3 regions of the Winogradskyella sp. HaHa_3_26 genome follow, and region 1 is predicted to be linked to each of the others. Evidence: riboswitches for the same ligand, from Rfam matches in the RefSeq annotation. Region 1 holds a riboswitch; each other region holds the start of a gene.

The links. A riboswitch is a leader RNA that binds a small molecule or an ion and turns the genes downstream of it on or off. The one in region 1 is predicted to bind S-adenosylmethionine.
Region 2: another riboswitch for S-adenosylmethionine. It lies ahead of H0I32_RS10220 (O-acetylhomoserine aminocarboxypropyltransferase/cysteine synthase family protein); the one in region 1 lies ahead of H0I32_RS02950 (Na+/H+ antiporter NhaC family protein).
Region 3: another riboswitch for S-adenosylmethionine. It lies ahead of H0I32_RS06510 (trans-sulfuration enzyme family protein); the one in region 1 lies ahead of H0I32_RS02950 (Na+/H+ antiporter NhaC family protein).

The regions. Positions count from the first base shown of each region.
Region 1 is NZ_CP058981.1:672,221-682,622, reverse strand. Features, by position in the region: gene H0I32_RS02975 (hypothetical protein) at 1-343, shown strand, start outside; gene H0I32_RS02970 (N-acetyltransferase) at 418-714, opposite strand; gene H0I32_RS02965 (alpha/beta hydrolase) at 899-1,561, shown strand; gene H0I32_RS02960 (lytic transglycosylase domain-containing protein) at 1,699-2,655, shown strand; gene cls (cardiolipin synthase) at 2,659-4,107, shown strand; SAM-I-IV-variant riboswitch at 4,185-4,280, shown strand; gene H0I32_RS02950 (Na+/H+ antiporter NhaC family protein) at 4,329-5,642, shown strand; gene H0I32_RS02945 (DUF2892 domain-containing protein) at 5,648-6,229, opposite strand; gene rpmH (50S ribosomal protein L34) at 6,400-6,561, shown strand; gene carB (carbamoyl-phosphate synthase large subunit) at 6,662-9,514, shown strand; gene H0I32_RS02930 (T9SS type A sorting domain-containing protein) at 9,589-9,897, shown strand; gene H0I32_RS02925 (DUF721 domain-containing protein) at 10,121-10,402, opposite strand, start outside.
Region 2 is NZ_CP058981.1:2,371,119-2,381,520, reverse strand. Features, by position in the region: gene leuC (3-isopropylmalate dehydratase large subunit) at 1-823, opposite strand, end outside; gene H0I32_RS10230 (2-isopropylmalate synthase) at 828-2,003, opposite strand; gene H0I32_RS10225 (hypothetical protein) at 2,153-3,703, shown strand; SAM riboswitch class I at 3,803-3,926, shown strand; gene H0I32_RS10220 (O-acetylhomoserine aminocarboxypropyltransferase/cysteine synthase family protein) at 4,072-5,367, shown strand; gene H0I32_RS10215 (OsmC family protein) at 5,498-5,947, shown strand; gene H0I32_RS10210 (alpha/beta fold hydrolase) at 5,960-6,970, shown strand; gene H0I32_RS10205 (translocation/assembly module TamB) at 7,186-10,402, shown strand, end outside.
Region 3 is NZ_CP058981.1:1,501,391-1,511,792, reverse strand. Features, by position in the region: gene metH (methionine synthase) at 1-2,470, opposite strand, end outside; gene H0I32_RS06515 (homocysteine S-methyltransferase family protein) at 2,498-3,499, opposite strand; gene H0I32_RS06510 (trans-sulfuration enzyme family protein) at 3,560-4,729, opposite strand; SAM riboswitch class I at 4,836-4,959, opposite strand; gene H0I32_RS06505 (HupE/UreJ family protein) at 5,095-5,688, shown strand; gene H0I32_RS06500 (deoxycytidylate deaminase) at 5,788-6,219, shown strand; gene H0I32_RS06495 (S41 family peptidase) at 6,219-7,829, shown strand; gene H0I32_RS06490 (NAD(P)/FAD-dependent oxidoreductase) at 7,833-8,438, opposite strand; gene H0I32_RS06485 (hypothetical protein) at 8,438-8,638, opposite strand; gene H0I32_RS06480 (MarC family protein) at 8,652-9,233, opposite strand; gene H0I32_RS06475 (DUF3109 family protein) at 9,510-10,076, shown strand.

The DNA of each region.
Region 1 (10,402 bases):
TAACTTAGTTGATGAAATAGATTGTAATGAAATAGAAACTTTAACTTTTGAAGAAAACGGAACTGTTTTTTCAGGAAACGAAGCTTCTGTTATAATGAAGTATTTTAAGACTGCTGACACTAATTCTTATGGTCTTAATATTGATTGTAATAAAGAAGGAATTATTAGTTTTGCTTCTAGTTATAATGAGATTGATGAGGATACAATTCAGGTTTCAGGTAGAAATTATGTAATTGACAATAATACAATGACAACTATATTTAAAGATGCGGTAAAAGTTTATAATGAAGATTTTACTGAAATTATAGAAACAAGAGATTTAAAGCTTGTTTATAAAAAATAAATAGCTAATTATTAGGCCATAAAAAACTCGAAACACTTAAGTTTCGAGTTTTTTTTTATATTAATTTTTCTTTTTTATATACGAATACCTACTGGAAGCATGCGTTTATATTTTCTGTTTCGTCTTACAAATTTTGCGATTTCAGGACTTGTTGGTACTACACTAATGTCTCTTTCTTTTATATTACTAAAAACTAAATCTATAAACTCTAATTCTAGTTCATCTGTTCTAATAGCCTCAGGAATAATCATTTTAGTTAAGAATATTTTGCGTTCCTGCAAAGAATATTCAATAATAGCCATCTCATTTTCAACGTTTAATTCAAATTGACGTAAAAAATCATTATCAATCAGTTCAGCAGTTTCTGTCATATTTGTTTAATTTTTTAATTAGCAGTTGGAGAGTAGATACTATATTTTATATAGTTTTGTAAAACAAAGATACGCATAAATGAACTATAAACCTATGTGTCTAGTGTTAAAAGCTTGCTGAGTAATGATTTATAGTAATGTATTTAGATTTCTTTAACAAAAATATTGTCTAAAGCTAAAACAGATGAAAACAGACCTTACACATGTTTATTTAATGCCAGGTATGGCAGCTAACCCTACAATATTTGAGTACATTAAATTACCTGAAGACCAATATGAAATTCATTGGTTAAAATGGCAAATTCCGGATAAAGAAGAAACGCTTCAAGAATATGCACAACGCATGTGTAATTTTATAAAGCATGATAATATTGTTTTGTTAGGAGTCTCTTTTGGAGGGATTTTAGTACAAGAGATGTGTAAATTAATAAAAGTTAAAAAGTTATTTGTAGTTTCTAGTGTAAAATCTCATCATGAGTTACCCAAGCGATTCAAGCTTCTTAAAGTTACTAAAGCTTATAAGATTCTTCCAACCCAATTGGTTAGTAATATAGATTTATTAGCAAAGTATGCCTTTGGAGAAACGGTGAAAAAACGTGTAGATTTGTATAAAAAGTACCTTTCCGTTAATGATAAAACTTATTTAGATTGGTCTATTAAGCAAGTGGTGTGTTGGGACCAAGAAGAGCCAAATACTCAGGCTATTTATATTCATGGCGATAAGGATATTGTTTTTCCTCATTCTTGTACCGGAAATTGTATCGTTATTAGTGGCGGAACTCACATAATGATCATTAATAAGTATAAATGGTTTAACGAAAATTTACCAAAACTTATAGAGTCTTGAATTGAATACTGATTGAAGAATGAGTATATTTATAAAAAAGAGTTAGAAAAATAAAAACATAATACAAGCATCTTGCAGACCTTTATTAATCAGCGAAATGATAATAAACTTAGTTCTTGTATTTAAAAATGAATCACATGAAAATCATAAAAAATAGTTTAGCATTAGTCGGTATCGTTTGTGTATCTGGCTTATTTATTTTTGCAATGCAAAAATCCCCAGAACCAGATAATGCATTATCTGATTATATGTTGGGTAAAGATGATCCTATTGTCAATAATTATAATGTATATGCCTTAGAAATGCCTGAAGATTTAAACTTTGCAGGTGAAGCTGTACCAATTAATGATCCGGATATTTATGAGCGTATGGATAGAGAATTATTGGTTAATACCTATTGGCAATCTAATGGCTTATTAATGTTTAAGCGTGCTAAAAAATATTTTCCAATTATAGAACCTATTTTGAAGAAAAATGGAATTCCAGATGATTTTAAATACTTAGCTGTAATTGAAAGTGGATTAATTAAAACTGCAAAATCACCTGCAGGTGCTAGTGGTATGTGGCAAATTATGGCAGCTACAGGTAAAGAGAACGGCTTAGAGGTTAATTCTAATGTAGATGAACGTTATAACATTGAAAAGGCAACAGAAGTAGCTTGTGATTATTTAAAGAAAGCTAAAGCTAATTTAGGATCTTGGACAAAAGCTGCAGCAGCATATAATGCAGGTAATGCTGGTGTTTCTAGACGATTAAAAGAACAAGATGTTACTGGTTATTACGATTTATTATTAGGAGAAGAAACAGGACGTTATGTGTTTAGAATTGTAGCTTTAAAAGAAATTCTTTCAAACCCTGATAAGTATGGATTCAACTTTAATAAATCACATTTATACAAAGAAGTACCAACTTATAAGGTAAAAGTAGATACGGCAGTAACTGATTTTGCACAGTTTGCTAAACAATTCGGAATCAACTATAAAATTCTAAAACTTCATAACCCTTGGTTAAGAGAACCGTTTTTAAATAATAAATCGAGAAAACTTTATGAAATAGAAATTCCTAAAGAAGGATATTATAATACACTTCCTTAAATTTTGGAATTTATAAAAAATCATATTTGGCAAATTTTAATTGTATTCAATTATGCACTTGCATTATCTGCAGTGGCAACAATTTTGCTTAAAAAATTAAACCCAACAAAGGCTTTAAGCTACATCATAGGATTGTTAGCTCTACCTTTTTTGGGTTTAATTGTATACTATCTTTTTGGGCAAGAATACCGAAAGACTAAAATATTCAGTAGAAAGAATGTTTTAAATCAAACGATTATAAAAAAGATTCAAGATCAATTAGAATTAGATACCAAAGAGATTAATGAGGTTGATGATTTACTTGATCAAAAATCAAAATTAATCCCTTTACTATATAATAGTGAAAAATCAAAACTCACTATTAATAATGAAGTAAAGCTTATAAAAAATGGTGACGATAAGTTTAAATTGCTTTTTAAAGATATAAAAGAAGCAAAAGATCATATTCATTTAGAGTATTTTGTAATACAAGATGACCAAATAGGTACGGAGTTATTAAATCTATTATGTGAAAAATCACGAGAAGGCTTAGAGATTAGAATTGTTATTGATGATGTAGGGAGTTCTATTTCTTCTAAAATGAAGCGAAAAATAAAAGATTGTGGTATTCAAATGCATTCTTTTATGCCTGTCTTATTTTCAAAATTCACAGGTCAGATGAACTATCGTGATCATCGAAAGATTACCGTTATTGATGGTAAAATAGGATATGTTGGCGGAATAAATGTATCGGATCACTATGTAAATGCAAATAACGATAGGTATTGGCGTGACACACATATTCGTTTAGTAGGCGAGGCTGTTAAACCTTTGCAGATTTTATTTTTTACAACTTGGGATTTTGTGTCAGATGATGGATTAGAAATATCTAAATCTTATTTCCCTGATCACGATTGTAAAGAAAACGTACCACTTCAAATTGCAGCAAGCGGTCCAGATACGGATTGGTCTAATATAATGGAAGCTATTTTCGTTGCCATTACAAATGCAGAAGATCATGTGTATATTACTACACCGTATTTTATTCCTAATAGCGAGATTCTTACGGCACTACAAGTTATTGCGAGAAGTAATATTGAAGTGAAAATTATAGTTCCTAAAACTTCGGATTCCTGGATAGCAGAATATGCTACTAATTCTTATTTAGAAATGCTTTTAGAGGCAGGAGTAGAAGTTTATCATTACACAAAAGGATTTGTGCATGCAAAAACAATGGTTGTAGATGGTGTTTTTAGTACGGTTGGTACTACTAATATGGATTATAGAAGTTTCAATATTAATTTTGAAGTCAATGCTTTAATTTATAGTAAAAAAATTAGTAGTGAATTAACAGCGTTTTTTAATGAAGATTTAAAAGATTGTGAAAAACTAGAATTACAATCTTGGAAAAAACGTTCTAAACGCACAAAAATTATTGAAGCGATAGCGCGTTTAATGGCTCCGTTATTATAATAATTTCTTCAATTTTATAATAATGAGTTAAAATTGAAAGCAAATTTAATTATATATAATATATTTGCCGACTTAAAATAAATTATCAAGAATCTCAAAAGGAGATAGCAACCTGCATTAACAAGCAAGGTGCTAAAAGGATAAGCCAATACTTTGGAAAAAATGTTAATCTAATTTTTCTTTCTTATTTGCATTCTGTCTTCTTTTTAAGAAATAAAAGAATGAAGAAATTAAAAGAATCAGCACCAAACTTTACAGCATTAATTCCATTATTAGTTTTTGTAATTACCTTTTTAGGAATAGGTATTTATAAAGATGATTTTTATCTATTACCTGCGCCAATAGCAGTTATTGTTGGTATTGTCGTTGCCTTCTTGATCTTTAAACAATCTGTTAATGATAAGATAGCGATACTTTTAAAAGGTTGTGGAGATAATAAAATACTAACCATGTGTTTAATCTATTTGTTAGCAGGTGCTTTTGCTGCAATTACTAAATCTACAGGAAGTGTCGATGCTATTGTTAATCTGGGGATGGATTATATTGCTATTCAGTATATTTATTTAGGCATTTTTTTAATAGCAGCTTTTTTATCCATTTCAACAGGAACATCAGTAGGAGCTATTGTAACACTAGCTCCAATAGTAGTTGGCTTTTCAGGACATGGAGATATTTCTTTAGCTGTACTTTGTGGTGCTTTACTAGGTGGATCTATGTTTGGAGATAATTTATCCGTAATATCAGATACAACTATCGCTGCAACACAGTCTTTAGATTGTAAAATGAGTGATAAGTTTAAAGAAAATATTAAAATTGCACTTCCGGCAGCATTAATAACCTTGGTTATTTTAACGGTACAAGGTTTAGATTTAAGTTCTAATGTTTTAAATGATGTTCATTATGATTATTCAGTCATAAAAATTGTTCCTTATATATTAGTCATTATACTATCTGTAATAGGTGTAAATGTATTTGTAACGCTATTTTTTGGAATTATTTCAGCTATTGTATTAGGTGTTTTTGATGGCGATTTTACAGTAATGGAATCTACAAGAATTGCATATACAGGTTTTACAAATATGACAGAGATTTTCTTACTATCACTATTAACAGGTGGTTTAGCAGCTCTGGTAGAAAGAAATGGAGGTATAGACTATATTTTAAATAAAATAAAAATTCTTATTAAAAGTAAAAGGTCTGCTCAATTTGGTATTGCCGCTTTGGTGAGTACTATAAATATGGCGATTGCAAATAATACTGTATCTATAATTATATCGGGTTCTATTGCAAAAACAATAAATGATGAATATGGTTTAACGAATAGAAAAACAGCTTCAATCTTAGATATTTTTGCTTGTGTTATTCAGGGAATATTACCTTATGGAGCTCAGGTTTTAATGATTCTGAGCTTTTCTGAAGGTCAAATAGATTATATAGATTTAATACAAAACACGTGGTATTTGCTTATATTGTTTGTGACAACAATTTTATTAATAAGCTTTGAACCTTTGTTTGTTAAGAAAGTAAAGAAGTAAAAGAATTATCTTTTACTTCTTCTGTTTTGTCTAGATGATGTGGGTTGTCCGTACTGATGTTTAGGTATAGCAGAAGCTTTTTTCATTTGTTGCTTCATCATTTTAATTTGATCAGCTAACATATCACGTTTATCTAATTTTTCTGCTTCAGCTAATAATTTTTGAGCTTCTGGTTTTTTACGTTTAGAAAAAGCAATTCCGGCTAAGTTTAATTTTGCCATCGCTAAATCATGATCCATAGATAAACCTAAATCAATAGCTTTTTTAAAATAACCTTCGGCTTCATTCATATTAGTCTGAGAAACCATAATACCATTTAAATAGTTTAAATAACCTTGTTGCTTTTTAACTAAGGCACCTTCAGGGTTCTTTATTTTGTCTAACCATTTTTTAGAACCTTCAAAATCTTGTTTTCTAAGCTTTAAGAAAGCTAATAAAATCATTTCATTTTTAAAGTAAAGGAAAATAAATATTGTAGACAGTAATAGGTACATAATACCGTTACCTATATAACCTTCAGTAAATTGATATATTCCATAACCAATGATTAATGCAGCTATGACTAATTTTATATTTTTATTAAACATATTTCTGTGTATTTTTACAGTGCGCAAAGATAATAAAATCTAAGAGTTAAAATTCTATTCAAAATTTTTCTTTTGGTATTTGCTAATGTAAAAAGTTGTTGTATATTTGCACGCAGTTTTGGGATAGCTCTCAAAAGATAAAATGATTATAAGATTTAAAATATAAGAAAATGCCAAAAAGAACGTTTCAACCGTCAAAAAGAAAAAGAAGAAACAAACATGGTTTCAGAGAGAGAATGGCTTCTGTTAACGGAAGAAAAGTTTTAGCACGTAGAAGAGCTAAAGGCAGAAAGAGGATCTCTGTATCTTCAGAAACAAGACATAAAAAATAATGATTAACAATTGTTAATATATTAGGGCGTTACTTAGGTGTAACGCCTTTTTTTATACCCTAGAGATACTTATTTTTGCACACCATAACAATTATTACACATGCCGAAGAACAAAAACATTAAATCGATATTACTTATAGGATCTGGTCCAATCGTTATAGGACAAGCTTGTGAATTTGATTATTCAGGATCTCAAGCACTTAGATCGCTAAGAGAAGATGGAATTGAAACAATTCTTATCAATTCTAATCCTGCAACAATAATGACAGATCCAACGATGGCGGATCATGTTTATCTGTTGCCATTAACAACAAAATCGTTAATTCAGATATTAAAAGAACATCCGTATATAGATGCTGTTTTACCTACAATGGGAGGACAAACGGCTCTTAATCTTTGTATTGAAGCTGATGAAAAAGGGATTTGGGAAGATTTTGATGTAGATATTATAGGTGTAGATATCGATGCTATAAATATTACTGAGGATAGAGAACAATTTAGAGAATTAATGCTGAAAATTGGTGTCGGTATGGCGCCTCAAGCTACGGCAACATCTTACCTTAAGGGGAAAGAAATTGCACAAGAGTTTGGTTTTCCTTTAGTTATTAGAGCGTCTTATACATTAGGAGGTGAAGGTGCTTCTTTTGTACATAAAGAAGAAGATTTTGATAAATTATTAACGCGTGGATTAGAAGTATCTCCAATTCATGAAGTTATGATTGATAAAGCTTTAATTGGCTGGAAAGAATACGAATTAGAGCTACTTAGAGATAAAAATGATAATGTTGTAATTATCTGTACTATCGAGAATATGGACCCTATGGGAATCCATACAGGTGATTCTATTACGGTAGCACCAGCAATGACTTTATCTGATAAAACATACCAAAAAATGCGTGATATGGCAATCCATATGATGCGTAGTATTGGTGATTTTGCAGGTGGATGTAACGTTCAGTTTGCAGTAAGTCCTGATGATGAAGAGAATATAATTGCAATTGAAATTAATCCTCGTGTATCTCGTTCATCAGCATTAGCAAGTAAAGCAACAGGTTATCCTATTGCAAAAATTGCAGCAAAATTAGCCATTGGTTATAATTTAGATGAATTACATAACCAAATTACAAAATCTACTTCTGCCTTATTTGAACCAACGTTAGATTACGTTGTTGTTAAGATTCCACGTTGGAATTTCGATAAATTTGAAGGATCAGACAGAACTTTAGGTTTACAAATGAAAGCTGTAGGAGAGGTGATGGCTATTGGTCGTTCTTTCCAAGAAGCGCTACATAAAGCAACTCAATCTTTAGAGATTAAGAGAAATGGTTTAGGTGCAGATGGTAAAGGTTACACAGATTACGATACAGTAATAGAGAAATTGACTTTTGCAAGTTGGGATCGTGTTTTTGTAATTTACGATGCCATCGCTATGGGAATTCCTTTAAGTCGTATTCATGCTATTACTAAAATTGACATGTGGTATTTACGTCAGTATGAAGAATTATTTGAACTTCAGAAAGAAATTTCTACCTATACAATTGATACTTTAGATCGCGAATTATTATTAGAAGCGAAACAAAAAGGTTATGGTGACAGACAAATAGCACACATGTTAGGCTGTTTAGAAAGTGCCGTTTATAACAAACGTAGCGAGTTAAAGATAAATCGTGTATTTAAATTGGTAGATACTTGTGCTGCAGAATTTAAAGCACAGACACCATACTATTATTCAACATTCGAAAGTGAAGTAGAAACAGCTGATGGCGAAGTTTACGTTCAAAACGAAAGTGTTGTTACTGATAAAAAGAAAATTATAGTTTTAGGATCTGGTCCAAACAGAATTGGTCAAGGTATTGAGTTTGATTACTGTTGTGTTCATGGTGTTTTAGCTGCTGCTGAATGTGGTTATGAAACCATCATGATTAACTGTAACCCTGAAACGGTTTCTACAGATTTTGATATTGCTGATAAACTATATTTTGAACCAGTATTCTGGGAGCATATCTACGATATTATTCAACATGAAAAACCAGAAGGTGTCATTGTACAATTAGGTGGACAAACCGCATTGAAACTGGCAGAGAAATTAGAGAAATGGGGCGTTAAGATTATGGGAACTAGCTTCAAAGCTTTAGATTTAGCTGAAGATAGAGGTAGTTTTTCTAACATTTTAAAAGAACACAATATTCCTTATCCTGAGTTTGCAGTTGCTGAGACAGCAGATGAAGCTCTAGCAATCGCTGATGTTTTAGATTTTCCAATTTTAGTAAGACCTTCTTATGTTCTTGGTGGACAAGGAATGAAGATTGTTATTAATAAAAAGGATCTTGAAGAGCACGTAGTTGGATTATTAAAATCTATACCAGGAAATAAATTATTATTAGATCATTATTTAGATGGTGCTATTGAAGCTGAAGCAGATGCAATCTGTGATGGCGAAAATGTTTACATCATTGGTATTATGGAGCATATTGAGCCATGTGGAGTACACTCTGGTGATAGTAACGCAACGTTACCTCCGTTTAACTTAGGTGAATTTGTATTACAACAAATTAAAGATCATACTAAAACAATTGCTTTAGCTTTAAATACTGTTGGTTTAATTAACGTACAATTTGCGGTAAAAGATGATATTGTATATATTATTGAAGCTAACCCAAGAGCATCTCGTACGGTTCCTTTTATTGCAAAAGCGTATAAAGAACCTTATGTAAATTATGCTACAAAAGTGATGTTAGGTGAGAAAAAAGTAACTGATTTTGATTTCAATCCTCAATTAGAAGGATATGCAATTAAGCAACCGGTATTTTCATTTAATAAGTTCCCTAATGTAAATAAACAATTAGGACCTGAAATGAAAAGTACAGGTGAAAGTATCTTATTTATAGATAGTTTAAAGGACGATCAGTTTTATGATTTATATGCAAGAAGAAAAATGTATTTAAGTAAATAATGGCACGGTTTTCGATTAAGTGTAATTGTTATTTATTAATAATGACTAACTTAGTCCTTTAATCCCTACTTATTATGAAGCAAAAATTACTTATTTTATTATTTTTTATATCAGCATATTCTTTTGCTCAGGTATCTTCTGCTCAAATTGAAGAGTTTACGATATCTCCTAATCCTGCAAAAAGCAGTCTTAATATTACATTGTCAGATACTAATGATGATTTAAAATTGGAAGTTTTTGATGTTTTAGGAAAGCGAATATATAAAGGTGTAATCACTAAATTAGAGTCTTCAGTAAATGTCTCTAATTGGAAAAAAGGCGTCTATTTAGTTAGAGTCTCCGATGATAAAAAGACACAAACAAAGCGGTTTATAAAACAATAGTTTTAGAAACTGAAACAAAATAAAATACCAAATTCTTATAAAGTTTATTTAATTAACTTTTTATAGAATTTGGTATTTTTTTATGAAGTATAATGTCTTAAATAGTAACTGCTAAATTGGCAGCGCGAGAATTGTATATATATTAAATTCCGAATCGATAGAATTTCTTTTTTTTCTGAATTTATAATTTTAAAAGAAAACTTAATTCAATATAAAATGGCTTTTATCTAAGCACCAATTTTTTAACAACTTCTTTTCTTAGTGACTCATTAAGCATTTTTACAATCTTTTCTGTTCCATAACTTAATTCTTCACGCAGTACGCTAGAGCTAAGTTGTACATAGAGTGTATCGTGTTTTAATTCTATAGCAGTCGTGTAATTATTAACGCCATTTCCCATAAGGTTTGCCCATGCTTCTCGTACATCTACTTTATCTAAACCAGATTGTAGATTATTGGTTTTTACAAATTCTTTTAGAACGTCTTGTATAGTTTGATTGTCGTT
Region 2 (10,402 bases), 1.7 Mb from region 1:
GATCAAAAACAGCATCTTCATCCGTAGGAAGGGTTTTCCAATAGGCTACTTTTTTATCAAAATCTTCACCTTTAGGCGCAAATTCTCTTCCTTTCACATAACTAAAAGTCGTTTCGTCTGGAGCAATCATGCCTCCTCTTGCTCCCATTTCAATACTCATATTACAAACCGTCATACGACCTTCCATACTCATATCTTCAAAAACATTTCCTGCATATTCACAGAAATAACCTGTACCAGAATTGGTTCCTAATTTTGAAATAATATAAAGAATAACATCTTTTGGTAGAACTCCTGCTTTCAATTTTCCATTAACCGACACCCTTAAACTTTTAGGCTTAGTAAGCAACAAACATTGACTCGCAAAAACCTGCGCAACCTGACTTGTTCCTATACCAAAAGCAATAGCTCCGAACGCACCATGTGTTGAGGTATGACTATCACCGCAAACCATCGTTAAGCCTGGTTGAGTCACTCCCAACTCAGGAGCCATTACATGCACAATACCATTGTATTTATGACCTAATTGGTATAATGTGATATTGTTTTTTTTACAATTTTTAGACAACTGCTCTAATTGTTTTCTAGAGAGTTCATCTTTTATTGGTTGATCTTGATTTAATGTTGGCGTATTATGATCTGCCGTAGCCACAATTTGATTGGGCCTATATACAGGAATTCCGCGTTCTTCCAATTCATTGAAAGCCTGCGGACTTGTTACCTCGTGTATTAAATGTTTATCTATATAAAGTATCTGTGGTCCATTATCTATCGCATCTACCACATGCGCGTCCCAAACTTTATCGAATAGTGTTTTCCCCATGTATTTAAGCTGAAATTATTTGTTTATAGACACTACTTGTTTCTATAATTTGATGAATATCATTATCGTTGATTTCTTTTTTACGATCTGCAAAACTTAAAAAATTAGAATATACATCATCTAACTGAAGTTTTGTTAATTCGTAACCTACATTTTTAGCTCTGTATGCCAAAGCTGCTCTTCCACTTCTTGCTGTTAAAACAATTGCAGACTCAGTAACACCAACATCTGCTGGGTTAATAATTTCGTAAGTTTCTCTGTTTTTTATCACACCATCTTGATGAATACCAGAACTGTGAGCAAAAGCATTAGCACCTACAATCGCTTTATTTGGCTGCGTATAAATCCCCATATTATCACTAACAAGTTGACTCATTCCATACAACATTGACGTATTAATATTAGTATCTAAATTAAGATAAGGGTGTTGCTTCAATACCATAACAACTTCCTCCAATGCTGTATTACCAGCACGCTCACCAATACCATTGATAGTACATTCTATCTGTCGTGCTCCATTAATCACACCCTCAATAGAATTTGCTGTAGCTAAACCCAAATCGTTATGACAGTGACAAGACAATATAGCCTTCTCAATACCTTTTACATTTTCTTTAAGGTATTTTATTTTTGCTCCATACTCACTTGGTAAACAATACCCAGTTGTATCTGGAATATTTAACACAGTAGCACCTGCTTTAATTGCAGCTTCACATACTCTTGCTAAATATTCATTATCAGTTCTTCCTGCATCTTCAGCATAAAACTCTACATCTTCAACAAAAGACTTCGCATATTTTACAGCTTGAAAAGCACGCTCAATAATAGCTTCTTTGTTTGATTTAAATTTATGAATAATATGAGAGTCTGACGTACCTATACCTGTATGTATTCTCGGTAATTTAGCATATTTTAAAGACTCAGCAGCAACTTTTATATCATTTTCAACAGCACGTGTTAAACCACAAACTGTTGCATTTTTTACAATTTTTGAAATTGCTTCTACAGACTTAAAGTCTCCTGGACTAGACACTGGAAATCCAGCTTCAATCACATCAACTCCCAAAAGATCTAATTGCTTTGCAATGATTACTTTTTGTTCTGAGTTAAGCTTGCAACCTGGCACTTGTTCTCCATCTCGCAGTGTAGTATCGAATATTTGAATACGGTTATTAGACATTTATCAAAATATATTTTATAGTATTGTCTTACGAATATATATTTTGATTTTGCTTTAAAATACCGATCTTAGTTTAACTTTACGATGCCCAGTCGTTAAAATATATTTCAATTAACTGATTAACAGACAGATAAATCTATTCTCAATTGATAACTAAAGACCAAAAAGATAATTTATTCTCACTAGTTAAGTCTTTAACTAAATCTGAAAAACGTCAGTTTAAACTGTATGTTGGTCGGCTTGGTGTGAATTCTGACTCTAAATTTTTGAATCTTTTTAATTTTTTAGACAAGGCTAAAGCCTATAATGAAACTTCAATTTTAAAAAGTAATATTATTAAAAAACAACAGCTTGCAAATGTAAAATCGCATTTATATAAGCAAATTTTAATCAGCTTAAAACTGAATCCTTCACATCAAAACATAAGATTACAAATTAGAGAACAATTAGATTTTGCTTCAATTTTATACCATAAAGGTTTATATAAACAAAGTTTAAAAATTTTAGATAAAGCTAAAGAGCTAGCCATAGTCAATGAAGAAAAAAACTCGGCTTTCGAGATTGTTGAACTCGAAAAAGTTATTGAATCACAATACATTACACGAAGTATTAGCACACGCGCAGATGAACTAGCTGTGCAAGCTAAAGAATTAAGTACACTTAACGTTATAACCAGTAAGCTCTCCAACCTATCACTTCAACTCTACAGCAATATTCTAAAAACAGGTTATGTAAAAAATGAAGATGAAGCCAAAATGGTCATCAATTATTTCAATAAGCAATTACCCAAAGTTAAAATTGAAGACTTAGGGTTTCGAGAAAAATTATGGCTATATAAAGCTAATTTATGGCAAAGCTTTTTACTTCAAGATTTTTTAAACTGTTTTAAGTATGCTTTAAAATGGGTGGATTTATTTTATCAAAACCCAAGCATGATTAATCTTAATCCGGTATTCTTTTTAAAAGGAAACAACTACCTTTTAGAGGCTTTGGTTTTTATTGGTAACAAAACAAAATTTGTAGAAAAATTTAATGACTTTGAAGCCACAGTTCAAAAATTAAGCTTTCCAAAAGACGAAAATGTTGCTTCTTTAGTCTTCCTTTACACTAACTTTCACAAAATTAATCAACATTTTATTGACGGTAGTTTTGCAGAAGGACTCGATATTATTCCGACAATAGAAAAAGAACTAATCCCTTTTGGTGAAAAGATTGACCCACACCATAAAATGATTTTTTATTACAAGTTTGCTAGCTTACAATTTGGAGCAGGCAACAATAAAGAATGCATAAAATATCTTGATAAAATCATTTCTAACAAGTCGCTTTCCATGCGAGAAGACCTACTCTGTTTTTCCAGAGTTTTAAATCTTGTTGCTCATTACGAAGCAGGCTTAGATTACCACCTAGAAACCCTACTAAGAAGCACTTACAAGTTTTTAATTAAAATGAACGACCTTCATGAGGTACAAAAAGAAATGATAAAATTCATTAGAGGTTTACAAGATATTTACCCTCATGACCTTAAAAATGCATTTAAAGAATTACACAAAACATTAAAAACTTTTGAAGATCATCCCTACGAGCGTCGTGCCTTTTTATATCTTGATATTATTTCATGGCTTGAAAGTAAAATTGAAAACAAACCTGTCTCTGAAATTATTCATATTAAATATTTAGCAAAGAATAACTTAATTTAATATGATTTTCATAAAAAACTCATAAAATCGCCAAATCATTTGGATTTGTGCTTTTTGTATTGCAATATTTGTACTCACAAAGTTCAAACACTTACTGAAATGTTATCAAGAAAGGTGGAGGGAATGACCCTATGAAGCCTTAGCAACCCTTAGATTCACTAAGAAGGTGCTAAATTCTACTTAATAATCCGATTCATTAATCGGAAAATTGGATAGATAACTCAAGACTAATTACCCATCTGTAATTAGCATTTTCTTTATAATATTTTTCTATTAAGTATGCTTCACACTTCGATTTAAAATCGAAAATATATGAAGCTTATTTTGGCTTTTGGTTTAATCTTTTATTAACTCAAAAACTTAGAAAAATGAGTACACAAAAATTCGCAACCAAAGCGTTGCACGCAGGACACGACGTTAGTCAAACATCAGGAACAAGAGCTGTTCCTATTTACCAAACATCATCTTACGTCTTTAAAGATTCAGATGAAGCAGCAGGGAGATTTAATCTTTCGGTTCCTGGCTACATTTACACCCGTTTAAACAACCCAACTAACGACATTTTAGAGCAGCGTTTAGCAGCTTTAGAAGGCGGAATTGGTGCAGTAGCAACAGCTTCTGGAACCTCAGCTATTTCTACAACATTACTAACATTACTAAGAGCTGGTGATCACATCGTAGCATCGAGTAGTTTATATGGAGGAACCTATAATTTATTAAGCGTTACACTACCTAGACATGGTATTACAACTACTTTTGTAGATCCTTCTGACCCTGAAGCATTCAAAAAAGCAACTCAAGAAAACACAAGAGCCTTTTTTGTAGAATCCTTAGGAAACCCAAAATTAGATGTTTTAGATTTAGAAGCTATTTCTAAAGAAGCAAAAGCTTTTAAAGTTCCATTAATCGTAGATAATACTGTAGCAACACCTTACTTACTTAGACCAATTGAGTACGGGGCAGACATTGTTATTCACTCTTTAACAAAATACATCACCGGAAATGGAACTTCATTAGGAGGTATTATAATTGATAGTGGTAATTTTGATTGGACTAATGGAAAATTCCCAGAATTCACAGAACCATCTGCTGGTTACCATGGATTAGTTTATAGCGAAGCTATTGGAGCAGCTGCTTTTATCGCAAAAATTAGAGTTGAAGGCTTACGTGATTACGGTGGTGCTTTAAGTCCATTTAATGCTTTTCAAATCATTCAAGGTTTAGAAACTTTAGAATTACGTATTAAAAAGCATAGTGAAAATGCTTTAGAATTAGCAAAATGGCTACAAGAACAACCCGAAGTCAATTGGGTAAACTACCCTGGTTTAAAAACTAGTAAACACAAAAAATTAGCAGACAAATACTTACCAAAAGGTCAGAGTGGCGTTGTTACTTTTGGCGTTGACGGAGGTTACGAAGCTGCCAAAACAATCTCTGACACTACAAAATTGTTCTCATTATTAGCAAATATTGGAGACACAAAATCTCTTATCATTCATCCTGCAAGCACAACACATCAGCAACTAAGCGATGAAGCGCAATTAACCTCTGGAGTTACCAAAGACTTAATTCGTTTATCTGTAGGAATTGAAAATATAGAAGATTTAAAAAATGATTTAAAAGAAGCTTTTGCTGTTATAAAACAAAAAGCGTTTCAGCATTAATCAAAAAGTCACTATCACATTAAGCACAGTAAAAAACATAGCAAAATTAATTTTTTGCAGCTGTGCTTTATGTGATATTTTGATGACTCTAAAATTTTAAATTAAAATATTTTCAAAATTAAAAAACAAAATGAGCGATATAAAATTTTCTGTAGCAGGAGCTAGTGCTTCACCTACAAAATTTATAGGAAAAACAAGACAATTTACTTTAGTCGTAGACGAACCTTCTGATTTAGGAGGTACAGATACGGATGCAAATCCGGTAGAATATATTTTAGCTGGTTTTGCGGGCTGTGCTAATGTTATTGGGCATATAGTAGCCAAAGAGTTAGGTTTCACTATAAAAAATTTAAAAATAGAAGTCTCTGGCGAATTAAATCCAAATCGGTTTTTAGGTAACTCCAACAAAGAACGTGCTGGATTTAAATCTATAAGTTTAAATCTTATTCCTGAAACGGACGCAAGTATTGAAACCTTATCTAAATGGCTTCAATTAGTTGAAGAACGATGCCCTGTAAAAGACAATCTTCAAAATAAAACACCTTTAAAAATATCCGTAGTAAAAGAATTTGCGGTTTAAAAAAAACTAGCGATGATAAATCTAAAACATATTACAATTGCTAACTATGCAACCGAAAGTGGTAAGACAACTTCACTAAACTTGTCTTACCAAACTTTTGGTAAACCCCTACATACAGCACCTATTATTTTAGTGAATCATGCGCTAACTGGAAACTCTAATGTTATCGGAGAAAATGGTTGGTGGAATGATATTATCGGAGAAAATAAATGTATCGACACTAATGAATACACAATTTTATCTTTTAATATTCTTGGTAATGGCTACGATAATAAAGCTGAAAACATCATAGAAAATTATAAAGATTTCACAGCAAGAGATATTGCAAAACTCTTTGCCTTAGCAATAGAAGAATTAAAAATTCAACATTTATTTGCTGTCATTGGAGGTTCTGTTGGAGGTGGAATTGCATGGGAATTAGCCGCATTAAAACCGCGTTTAATTAAACATTTAATTCCTATTGCAACCGACTGGAAATCTACAGACTGGGTTATTGCTAATTGCCATATTCAAGATGCGCTATTAAATAACTCTTCTCAACCATTGGTAGATGCCAGAATGCATGCCATGACGTTATACCGAACACCTGAGTCTTTAACACAAAAATTTGATCGCACTAAAAAAGACGAATCCTTTTTTAACATTGAATCCTGGCTTAGTTATCACGGTAATGCTTTAAACAATCGCTTTCAGGTCGCTGCATACAAATTAATGAATCAGGTTTTAAGAACAATTGATATCACTAGAGATCGAAATGATTTTTTAGATGTCGCATCTAAAATTGAAAGTGACATTCATATCATCACTATCAATTCTGATTTATTTTTTAAAGCTGATGAAAACTGGAACACCTTTGTTGAACTAAAAGGCAAGAAAGAAAATGTTAACATTCATGAAATAAAATCGATACACGGACACGATGCTTTTTTAATTGAATTTGATCAATTAGCACGCTTTTTGAAACCTATTTTTAAAGCAGAAGTAACTTCTGTTAAAAAAAAACTTGAGCAGCAAGTTGCATAAAAACTAGCATATAATATTAAAAAGAGCCAAACTTATAAGTTTGGCTTTTTTGCTTCAAAGAATCTACAGAACTTTATAACTAAACGACATCTCTTATCTTTTCATCGATATTAATAACAGAACCTTAATAAAATTAGTTAATTTTTAACTCTAGAGCGTTAATATTATTAGCAATAACGACAATTATAATACTTTTGACCGTATATATTTGACTGTTGAATAATACCGAAAATACACCACCCCAAACCCCAACAAAACGAAAATTTCGTTGGCTTCGCAGAACGCTACGTATTCTGTTAGGAATTCTTGTGTTTTTATTTTTAGTTATCCTTTTTATTAGAAGCCCTTGGGGACAGAATATTATCGTTACAAAAGCGGTGAATTATGTTTCAAGTAAAACAAATACTAAAGTTGAAATAGAAAAATTATTTATCACTTTTGATGGAGACGTTCAACTCGATGGTCTTTATCTCGAAGATACCAAAGGAGATACTTTAGTATATTCAAAATCACTAGAAGCTAATGTTCCACTTTTTAAAATGATAAGAGGCGAAGCTATTGGTGTAGATGCTTTAGATTGGGAAGGTTTACGGGCTAATGTGATTAGAAAAGATAGTATTGAAGGTTATAATTTTCAGTTTTTAATAGATGCTTTTGCTACAACCGATACAACAACAGTTGTAACAGATACCATTTCTACCCCACTCAACTTAGTGCTTAGCAATTTAAAATTTAAGAATTTAGATATTGTATTTGATGATGCCGTTGCCGGAATTGACTCTAGGTTTAAAATTGGTGAGCTGAATGCTGACATGGAAACGACAAATCTAGAAGCCATGATTTTTGAAGCTTCAGATATTGAACTGAATAACTCTAACATTAAATTTATTCAGAAACCTGTAGCGATAGATACCACAACAACTGACAGCCCTTTGCCAAAGCTATCTTTCGATAAAATTGTTTTAAATAATGTTGTGGCTTATTACGAATCGCAACCCGATCGCCTGATTGCTGATGTTAATATTTCAGAATTCTCAACAGAAGATCCTGTTATAAATTTAGCAGATAGCAATTTTAATCTTAAAGAAATTACACTTAAAAATTCTAGAATTAGTTTAAATACAGCAGCCAAAATTAATGGCTTACCAGATTTAACAGAAGACATAAAAGCAGAAACAGAACCGACCACTTTTGAATGGCCACAAATTAAAATTGACATTGCATCGATAGATTTTGAAAACAACCAAATTGAATATAAAGTAGGTGATGCAATAGCTCAAAAAGATGTTTTTAATGCAAATGCTATTTCATTAAACAACCTTACCTTACAAGCTAAAGACATTACATTAAAAGATAGAAATGCAGGGCTTCAATTAAAAACACTACATTTTAATGAATTTTCAGGATTGAATTTAAATCAACTTGGTTTCAACCTTAAAATTTCAGACCAAAACTTAAATTTAGAAGATTTAGATTTTAGGTTAAATAATAATTCGGTTTCAGGTTATGCAGATTTAAATTATAATTCACTTTCTTCATTATTAGAAAACCCAGAAAGCACAACGGTTAATTTAGACCTGCCTTCAATCAACTTATCTTTATCTGAAATTATAAAATTTCAACCTGACTTAAAAAATAACGAATACATCAATACTTTAAGTAAAAATCAACTTAAAGGAATCTTGAAAGCTTCCGGAAGTTTAGCTTCCATCAATTTAACAACCATGAAGCTTAATTGGGGAAATTCCACCAAAATTTCTGCCAACGGAACACTTCAAAATATTACAAACCCAGAAACACTTCAATTTAACATTCCTAATTTTTCTGCGCAAACAACTCGTACAGATATCGTAAAATTTGTTAATGAAGCAGATTTAGGCATTAGTTTACCTAAAGACATTAAACTTATTGGGCAAGCAAATGGTAATCCTGAAGCAATTTCTACTAAAGCAAAATTAAATACCACGCAAGGAATCGCAACCGTTGATGGTAACTTTAAAAATGCAGATACTATTGCTTTTGAAGCCAAAGTAACGATTGAAGATTATAAGGTTAACGAACTATTAAACGATCCACAATTTGGGGCACTAAGCCTTAACATCGATTCTAAAGGAAGCGGAACAAACCTAAATAACCTAAACGCAACTTTAGAGGCGACAGTTTCAAAATTTGAGCTAAATAATTATGCTATTACAGATCTTAATCTTAATGGGAAGATTGTAAATGGTGAAGGAAATTTAAGTTCAAAATATAAAGATGACAACTTAAATGCAACGCTAGATGTGTTTATGATTTTAGATTCTGTAGCACCAGAAGCAAAAATAAAATTAGATGTAATTGGCGCCAACTTACAATCTTTAGGCTTAATGAGCCGAAATGTTAAAACAGCACTATCGCTCGATGCTAACTTTAAAGGCAATAGTGAATTTTACGATGCTTCTGCAACCATAGAAAACGGAGTCATTGTTTATGATAATAAAACATATCTTTTAGGGGAGTTAAACGCTTTAGCCTACGTAAATAAAGACACCACTTCGGTTGCTATATCTAATAAAATGCTAGATTTCAATCTAAAATCTAATGCCAATCCACAAACTTTTAGCAAATCGCTACAACGCCATATATTAAGCTATTTTTATAGAGACGAACAAGTATCAGATACTATTACCGATTTTGTAAAGTTAGATCTTAAAGGCAAAATTTCTCAATCCCCATTACTTAACGATGTCTTTTTGGTCAACGTACAAGATTTAGACACCATTGCTATTTCTATGAATTTCAATGAAAAAGCAAGAATTTTAAAAGCGAAAATAGATGCACCTCATATTAATTATAGTGGAAACACTTTAGATAATTTGACCTTTGCTATGAATACTGACAAAACGGACTTCAATTTTAATTTTGGCTTTGATAACATTACTGCAGGTCCTATAAATATGCCTAAAACAATAATTACAGGCCAGCAAACTAATAATGAATTAGCATTAAATTTCTCTGGTTATCATGACGATAAGAAAATTATGAATGTTAATACTAACATTACTGGTAACCGAGAAAAACTAACTTTTACCGTACAACCAGATAGCCTTTTACTTAATAGTCAACAATGGACAATACCATCAAACAATGAAGCTATTTTAAGTGATAATAAACTCGCTTTTAATGAATTTAAGATTTCTAAAAACAATCAATCTATAGCTTTAACAGATAAACTCTCAGAAATCACAAAAGAGCACATAGCCGTAATCTTTGAAAATTTTGATATCGATGAGTTTTTTAATTACCTAAATCCTGAAACTGAAATTGCTAATGGGCAACTTAATGGAGATTTTATACTCGAAGATCCGTTTACAAACGCAGGGATTATTGCTGATTTAAGTATTTCTAAATTCGAAATGCTAAAAACCGACTTAGGAACCTTTAGTTTAAAAG
Region 3 (10,402 bases), 830 kb from region 1:
GGCAAGCAGGATAACCAGGTGCTGGTCGAATTCCTTTATAGCTTTCTTTAATTAAATCAGCATTAGATAGGTTTTCATCATTAGCATAACCCCAATGTTTTGTTCTTACTTCTTTATGTAAATATTCAGCAAAAGCTTCGGCTAATCTATCGGCTAAAGCTTTAATCATAATGGAATTATAATCATCGTGCTCTGCTTCAAATTGTGCTGCTAGTTCTGCAGTTCCAAACCCTGTTGATACACAAAAACAGCCCATGTAATCTTGCTTCCCTGTTGCTTTTGGCGCTATAAAATCTGATAAAGCAATGTTTGGCTTCCCTTCTGATTTTTTAGATTGCTGACGTAGCGTTAAGAATTTGAATTTGTCTGGTCGAGCGGAGTCGAGACCTTCTTGGGATGCTTCGGCAGGCTCAGCATGACAATCCTTAATCTCAATATCATCATCATTAGTCGTATTGGCTTCAAACAAACCAAAAATGGCTTTTGCCTTTAAAAGCTTTTTATCAAAAATACGTTTCAATAATACTTTTGCATCGGCAAATAATTCTGTGGCTTGTTCTCCAACGACATTATCCGTTAAAATTTCTGGATATTTTCCATGTAAATCCCAGCTCCTAAAGAAAGGTGACCAATCGATAAATTCTTCAAGTTTAGTGATGTCAAAATCTTCTATAATTTGAATGCCTAATTCCTTAGGTTTTACAATTTCGGAAGCAGTCCAATCAATTTTAAATTTGTTTTTTCTAGCGTCTTTAATTGTTAGATATTCTTTTTTTCTAGTTCGTTTTAAGAATTGCTCTCTAAAAAAATCATATTCCTCACGAATCTGATTTTTATAAATTTTGCTATCTTTTTTAAGTAAATCACCAACAACGGTTACTGCTCTAGAGGCATCATTGATGTGCACAACAGTATTTGCATAATGTGGAGCGATTTTTACAGCAGAATGTGCTCTAGAGGTTGTTGCTCCACCAATGATTAACGGAATTTTTACATTTTGTTTTTCTAGCTCTTTAGAAACGTAAACCATTTCATCAAGGGATGGTGTAATTAATCCGCTCAAACCAATAATATCGACCTTTTCCCTTATGGCGGTTTCTATAATTTTTTCTGGTGGAACCATAACACCAAGATCAATGATTTCATAGTTATTACAACCTAAAACAACACTTACAATATTCTTTCCAATATCATGCACATCGCCTTTTACGGTGGCCATTAAAATACGACCTGCAAATTCTTGTTTTCCATCTTTTTCGGCTTCAATAAAGGGTTGAAGATAAGCCACTGCTTTTTTCATTACTCGTGCTGATTTCACCACTTGAGGTAAGAACATTTTACCGCTTCCAAATAAATCACCAACCACATTCATACCAATCATTAAATGACCTTCAATAACGTGAATTGGTTTGTCTGAAGCCAAACGTGCTTCTTCCACATCTTCAATAATAAAGGCATCAATACCTTTAACTAAAGCATGCGTAATTCGTTCTTGTAAAGCATCACTTCTCCATTCTAAAACCTTTTCTTCATGTTCTTTTTTCTGTCCTTTTAAAGATTCAGCAAAATCTAAAAGTCGTTCGGTTGCATCATCACGTTTATCAAACAAAACATCTTCTACACGTTCTAGTAAGTCTTTGTCTATTTCGTCATAAATTTCGAGCATGGTTGGATTAACGATTCCCATATTCATACCGTTTTTAATCGCATGATATAAAAAGGCAGAATGCATCGCTTCACGTACAATATTATTTCCTCTAAATGAAAAAGACACATTACTTACACCTCCAGAAACATTAGCATGTGGTAAGTTTTCACGAATCCATTTAGTGGCTTCAAAGAAATCTAATGCATTTCTGCGGTGCTCATCCATACCTGTTGCAACAGGAAAAATATTTGGGTCAAAAATGATATCTTGAGCAGGAAATTTAAGTTCGTTAACTAAAATGTGATACGAGCGTTTACAAATTTCAATACGTCTATTGTAATTATCGGCTTGACCATCTTCATCAAAAGCCATAACAACAACTGCTGCTCCATAACGTTTTATTAGTTTTGCATGGTGTTTAAATTGCGCTTCGCCTTCCTTTAAACTGATAGAATTAACAACACATTTTCCTTGTGCAACTTGCAAACCAGCTTCTATAATTTCCCATTTAGAACTGTCAATCATCAAGGGGATTCTAGAAATATCTGGTTCTGAAGCAATCAGATTTAAGAAGGTTGTCATGGCATAAACTCCATCTAACATCCCTTCATCCATGTTAACATCTAAAATTTGTGCACCTCCATCTACTTGATCTCTGGCAACTTCTAATGCTTCATCGTATTTTTCTTCTTTTATAAGACGAAGAAATTTACGAGAGCCTGTAACATTGGTACGTTCACCAACGTTAATGAAGTTACTTTCTGGTGTTATTATTAAGGGCTCTAAACCAGAGAGCGTAAGATATTTTTTATTTTGAGTCATGTTAGTCTTTTCAAAGTGGATTCCTGCCTACGCAGGAATGACAATTTTTCTTGGTTCGTAATTTTTAGCTACTTCTGCAATGGCTTTAATATGCGCAGGACTTGTGCCACAACAGCCTCCAATAATATTGATGAGGTTATCTTTTAGATAGTCTTCTATATATTGTTGCATTTGCTTCGGTGTTTCTTCATATTCTCCAAAGGCATTTGGTAAACCTGCGTTTGGATGTGCTGAGGTGAAAAATTCCGTTTCGTTAGATAAGCGTTGCAAATAAGGTTTTAATTGTTGGGCTCCAAGCGCACAATTAAAGCCCACACTTAATAGCGGAATATGAGATATTGAGGTTAAAAATGCTTCAACGGTTTGGCCAGATAATGTTCTGCCAGAAGCATCAGTTATAGTGCCAGATACCATTATTGGAATATCAATATGGCGTTCTTCTTTTACTTCTTCAATAGCAAATAATGCTGCTTTTGCGTTCAGCGTATCAAAAATAGTTTCGACTAAAAGGATATCAACACCACCATCAATTAAGGCTTCTACTTGTTGTTTATAGGCGATTCGCAATTCATTAAAAGTTATCGCTCTGTATTCTGGTCGGTTAACATCTGGTGATAAACTTGCGGTTTTGTTTGTTGGGCCAATACTTCCTGCAACAAAACGCGGTTGATCAGGGTTTTCTTTAGTGAACTTGTCTGCAACTTGTTTCGCGATTTTAGCAGATTCAAAATTCAGTTCGTACACCAAATTCTCCATATCGTAATCTGCCATGGCAATTGTAGTCCCAGAAAAGGTGTTGGTTTCTACAATATCTGCACCAGCCTCAAAATATTTTGCATGAATTTCTGCAATCGCTTCTGGTTGTGTTAATGATAATAAATCGTTGTTACCTTGTAAAGGAGACGGGTAATCTTTAAAACGTTCGCCTCTAAAATCTTCTTCTTTAAAACTGTATTGCTGAAGCATAGTTCCCATGGCTCCGTCTAAAACCAAAATTCGTTTTTGTAATTCGTCTTTTATATTGCTCATAATATGTGTTTGTTCTCGATATAATTTTATTTTGATATTATAAAATTACTCGAGCTGACCTTAGTTTTGTAAAGCTTGTTTTAAATCGTTAATGATGTCTTCGGGGTGTTCTAAACCTACTGAAACTCTTATTAACCCTGAAGTGATTCCTGTTTCTAAACGGACATCATCTGGTATTTTAGCATGGGTTGTAGATGCCGGGTGTGTTACAATAGTTCTGGTGTCTCCTAAATTCGCAGAAAGTGATAATAACTTAATGGAGTTAAGGAACTTTCTGCCTGCTTCGATACCTCCTTTGATTTCAAAAGCAACAACATTGCCTCCTAGTTTCATTTGTTTTTTTGCTAATTCGTATTGTGGATGCGATTTTAAAAATGGATATTTTACAAAATTTACATTAGCGTTAGACTCTAAAAAAGTCGCAACTTTTAATGCGTTATCGCAATGTCTATCAACTCTAACAGGTAAGGTTTCTAAACTTTTAGATAAAACCCAAGCATTAAAAGGAGATAGGGCAGGACCTGTATTTCTAGAAAATAAATAGATTTTCTGAATCAAATCAGCACTACCAACAGTAACACCTCCTAAAACACGACCTTGTCCATCCATTAATTTTGTAGCCGAATGGATGACTAAATTGGCGCCAAATTTTATAGGTTGTTGTAAATAAGGAGTGGCAAAACAATTGTCTATGATGAATATAAGGTTGTGCTTTTTTGCAATATCTCCTAAGCGTTGCAAGTCTAAAATATCTACAGCCGGATTTGTTGGGCTTTCGGCATAAATTACTTTTGTATTGGGTTGAATTAGGCTTTCAATTTTATCTAATTCATCAATTTTAAAATAACTTGTTGAGATATTCCACTTTGGTAATATGTTATTAAATAGCGTTTGAGTGGAACCAAAAATACTACGACAAGAAACGATATGATCGCCAGCATCGAGTAATGCTGCAAAAGTTGAAAACACGGCAGACATCCCAGAAGCAAAGGCGTAACCGCGTTCTGCTCCTTCCATTTTGCAAACTTTTTCTACAAATTCTGATGTGTTTGGGTTAGAGTAACGACTGTAAATATTACGTTCTTTTTCATCTGCAAAAGAAGCACGCATGTCTTCGGCATCTTCAAATACGTAGCTAGATGTTAAATACAAAGGGCTAGAATGTTCTAGATATTGAGAACGCTCAATTTGTGTTCTTATAGCTTCTGTTTCAATGTGTTTTGAACTCATTTTTCTTAGTTTTATGATAAACCAAAAATCAAATGCGTCAAAAAAATGACGTGTAAATAGAAAAATGCGACAAGAGTATAAATTACCGTAATGAGGTAATTATGTTGGGTTATCTATCTAAATTATTCGATAAATGAATCGAAAATGAAGTAGAATTTAGCACCTTCTTAATAAGTTTAAGGGTTGCTAAGGTTTCATAGGGTCTATCCCTCCACCTTTCTTGATAACATTTCAATAAGTTATTTGAACTTTGTGAACTACAATATTCAGAAAGAAATTGGAATTAAACAAGTTTTTATTCATAATTTTTTAATTCAGCATATTGCATTTTAATTGTAACTTTGAATTTCCCTAAAATATTATATATGTTAGAAAATTTTTGGTTTAATGTGCAATACGGAATGAATCACGTATTAGATATTAATGGTTACGACCATATTCTTTTTTTAATGGTATTGGCTGTGCCGTATCTTTTTAATGATTGGAAACGTGTCTTGCTTTTAGTAACAACCTTTACTTTGGGGCATACGCTATCATTGGTCTTAGCGGCTTATGGAATTGTAAGCATTAACGGAGAACTTGTAGAATTTTTAATACCCGTAACTATTTTAATAATGGCACTTTATAATGTGTTTACAGCAGGTAAGAAATCAAAAAATAATAAAATTGGATTGTTGTTTTTTACCACCTTATTTTTTGGAATTGTACATGGATTAGGCTTTGCAAGAGAGTTTAAAATGTTCTCAGGGCAATCTGAAAATAAATTAGAATTACTTGTTGAGTTTGCTTTAGGTATTGAACTTGCTCAAGTTATCATTGTTTTTATCGTGTTGTTTATTGGATTTATATGTCAGACTGTATTTAGATTTTCGCGTCGCGATTGGATAATGGTACTTTCATCTATAGTCATAGGATTAGTAATTCCGATGATTTTAGGAAGCGATTTGATGAGGTCATAAAAAGTTTGGTAAAATTTTAACGCCAAGAAAAAGACGAATAAAATACTATCCGTTTATCTTCGTTATTAACAACATACATTAGAATAACAAAATTTATTCATGTCAAAAATAAAACAGCTACGTTACGATAAGGCTTATTTGCGAATTGCTAAAGAATGGGGTAAACTATCTCATTGCGAACGTAAGCAAGTAGGTGCTGTAATAGTAAAAGATCGAATGATCATTTCTGATGGTTATAACGGAACACCAACTGGTTTTGAAAACTACTGTGAAGATGATGAAGGTTATACCAAATGGTACGTATTGCATGCGGAAGCCAATGCCATTTTAAAAGTAGCTTCATCTACACAATCTTGCCAAGGCGCTACGCTGTATATTACACTTTCACCTTGTAAGGAGTGTAGTAAATTAATACATCAAGCAGGTATTGTTAGGGTTGTTTATCATCAGGGTTACAAAGATGATTCGGGAATTAAATTTCTTGAAAAGGCAGGAATTGAATTAGAACTTATAGAAGATTTAAATGCCTAATGGCAACAAAAAATAAATACATTCCACTTTTAATCGGTGTTGCAGTCGCGGCCGGTGTGATTATAGGTGGAAAATTAAATTTTTCAGATACTTCAGATAATCTCTTCACTACAAATAGCAAGAAAAATAAGCTTAACAGATTAATCGATTATATAGATTACGAATATGTAGAAGAGGTAAATACCGATAGTATTGTAGATGTTACGGTTAATGGTATTTTACATAATTTAGATCCACATTCTACATATATTCCTAAAGAAGATTTAGAACAGATTACCGAAAATATGAAAGGTGATTTTGTAGGTATTGGTATTAATTTTTATGCCTATAATGATACTGTCGCTGTTGTAAAACCCACGGAAAATGGTCCTAGTGAAAATGCTGGGATTATAAGTGGAGATCGTATTCTTTTTGCAGACGGAGACACACTTTATGGGTCTAACAAATCTAGTGATGATATAGGTCTAAAATTAAAGGGAGATAAAAACACTAATGTTAAACTTGTTGTTTACAGAAAAGGTGAGGATGGTTTACTAGAGTTTAATGTAAAACGCAAAAATATACCTATCAAAAGTGTTGAAGCATCCTATATGCTTACTGATGATTTAGGTTATATAAAAATGAATCGATTTGCAGAATCTACGTATAAAGAATTTATGCTTGCTTTAGATGAATTAAAAGATCAAGGAGCAACTAAACTTGCATTAGATTTAAGAGATAACCCAGGTGGTTTTTTAGGTATTGCAGAGCAAATTGTAGACGAATTTTTAGAGGACGATAAGCTTATTTTATTTACAAAAGATAAAAGAGGTAAAGAAGAGTATATCTACGCCACGGGAGATGGTGACTTTGAAGAAGGTGAAGTTTATATTCTAATTAATGAAAATTCAGCATCGGCAAGTGAAGTCGTTGCAGGAGCGCTTCAAGATAACGATAAAGGAATTATTGTAGGAAGACGTTCTTACGGAAAAGGATTGGTGCAAAGAGAAATGGCCTTAGGTGATGGTAGTGCTGTGCGTTTAACCGTTTCTAGATATTTTACACCAACGGGACGTTCTATCCAAAAACCTTATACCAATGGTGATAGTGAGAGTTATTATAATGACTATTATAAACGTTTAAGAACAGGAGAATTGGCACACGAAGAAAGTATCGTTGTAGATGATTCTTTAAAGTTTACAACACCTAAGGGAAAAGTTGTTTACGGTGGTGGTGGTATCATTCCAGATGTTTTTGTACCCGTGGATCGTTCGTTTGATAATGAAACAATTAATTACTTGAGAGGAAGGGGGCACTTTGGTTATTTTGTTTTTGAAGAATTAGATAAAGATCGCACATTATATCAAGATATCTCTAAGTACGATTTTATTAATAATTTTGAAGTGAGTGATGATATTGCTGTTCGTTTTCAGGATTATATTAACAGAAAAGAACGAACTAACATTAGCTTCGTTGCTTACAATCCTGAAATAAAACGAATTATTAAAGCAACTTTAGCAAGTCAGCTATTTGATGATAATGCGTTTGAAGAAGTAATAAATAAAGAAGATATTATGGTGCAAGAAGTGATTCTTTTAAGCTCAGAATATCCAAATATTAAACAAGATTAATAATTATACCTTATCATGAATTTTGGTTTGTTTACCATCATTCCAAAGTGTTAAGATATCTGTAGCCACATGAGATCCGCTACCGCAAGCCATTGCAAACTGACTTCTCCAGCCGGCTAAAGAACCCGCAACATATAAGTTTTTTTCTACAAGATGATCTGTATTTTTTAACCAGATTCTGTCTTTTTCTATCGCTGATCTAGGGTGTGGTTCAATGTAGTTTTCAAGTCCTTTTATGGTTATGAAACTTGTGTAGCCAACAGCTATGACTACTATTTTAGATTTGTAAATATGAGCATTGGTGGTTATTGTAAAGTAATCTTCACTTTTTTCAATAGAACTTACTTTTTCGTTTTCAATTTGCTCAATATGAGGATAAAGGTTCTCTAGTTGTATTTTGCCATCTTGAAGAATGTCTTCACCTAAAGTTCCGGGTTGTAGTCCTAAAACATTATTAAACAGAGCGTTTTGAAGATGAGATGTTTTTTGATGAGTGATTATTCCAATACGTTTATCTTGAGCAAAAGGTTTATTTTTTGCTGAACCTAAAACTAGGGCACAAGATAAACCAGCTGCTCCTCCACCAATAATTAAAGTATCAAAACACATTAGCGTTGTTTGTCTAATTTTTCTATTTTTTTAGAAATTCTAAGAATTTGTAAAAGAATAATAGCACAAAGCGCTGCCACAATTGTAATTAATGCAGTTTGACTTTCTCCTGTTAATAATGCATTGAAATTTAATTTCGTAGCATTAAAAATAACAAGCCCAATTCCGATAATTGTTAAAACAAGTGTGAGTATTTTCATATTTAAAATAGTTTTATGCCAATAACTCTTTAATGTTATGGGCAAATAATTTTACAGCAATGGCTAACAAAATTACACCAAAAATCTTTCTTATAATGTTAATTCCATTAGTTCCTATAATACGTTCAATTTTAGCTGATGTTTTTAAAACAATAAAAATAACTAAGACATTACTTATTACTGCAACTATAATATTTTCAATAGCAAATTCTGCACGTAGAGATAGTAAGGTGGTTAAAGTTCCTGGTCCTGCCATAAGCGGAAATGCTAAAGGGAAAACGGAAGCGGTAACAGCGCTATGTTCATCATCTTTATAAAGTGTAATGCCTAAAACCATTTCTAGAGCAATAAAAAAGATAACAAATGCACCTGCTACGGCAAATGAATTAACATCAATACCAATAAGGCTAAGTAAACTTTTACCTACAAAAAGGAAAATAATCATAATTACACCAGCGATAATTGAGGCTTTTCCACTTTGTATATGTCCCACTTTTTTGCGTAGGTCTATAATAATTGGAATGTTTCCAACGATATCAATCACTGCAAAAAGGATCATAAAGGCTGTGACTATTTCTTTAAAATTTAGGTGCATTTCTTCTTAATTTAAATTTTGTGATAACTTGAGTTTGTGTGTATAAGTACTTGTCTTATAATTTGTTAAATCTCATGTTTCACTATTTGGGTTGAAATTTTTTGCAAAGGTGCGATATTATTGCATATTTTCAATAATAAATTATAGTTAAGTTTAAGTATTTTTGTTCTCTGTTTTTTATGCTCAATTTCTACGCTTTAAAAGTGGCTATTAATAGTATATTTGCAGCAGAAAAAGAATTAATAACAGCCATTGTTATGGCTAATTTAATAAATTATGTTTCAACTCGGAAAAACCATTGTCTCTGAAGATATTATAGAGAAAGATTTTGTTTGTAATCTTTCAGCATGTAAAGGTGCTTGTTGTATTGATGGGGATGCTGGAGCACCTGTAGATAAAGAAGAAGTTAAAATTTTAGAAGATATATATCCTAAGGTAAAACCGTTTCTTCGTAAAGAAGGAATAGAGGCTATTGAAGCTCAGGGCACGTCAATTACTACAGAGTTTGGCGATTTTGAAACGCCTTTAATTAATGGAGCAGATTGTGCTTATGTTATTTTTGATGAAAAAAAGACAGCGCTTTGTGCTATTGAGGAGGCTTACAACCAAGGTGAGATTCAGTGGAAAAAACCAGTATCTTGTCATTTATACCCTATTCGTGTAAAAGATTATTCAGAATTTTCTGGTGTTAATTACGATAAATGGGAAATCTGTGATGATGCATGTTCTTTAGGTAAAGAATTACAAGTGCCAGTTTATAAATTTGTAAAGGAAGCACTAATTAGAAAATTTGGTGAAGATTGGTATGCTGAATTAGAAAAAGTAGCAGAAAAACACAAGTAAGATGTGTTAAAAAATAATATTGCTTAGATTTTATTGGTGCTATTTTAATAGCGACAGGTGTTTTAATTTTTTAATTATACTCCTATATAATACTTCTTTAAAATGGCAAATTTTTCTTTAGTGATATTTTAACCGATTTTTTAATTTATTCTTTTTTTATCCTTCAATTTTTTATGATATCTTAATTTTTAAGACTTGTTAGTTGCTCGTCTAAAGAATGTTAAACCCATGCTCTTTTTTGTTTGTAAATTTTTCATGTTTTTTAATATTAAACCCTCAGTAAACACGCTTGCTGACGTTTGATTTAATAAGAAAAAACTTACATT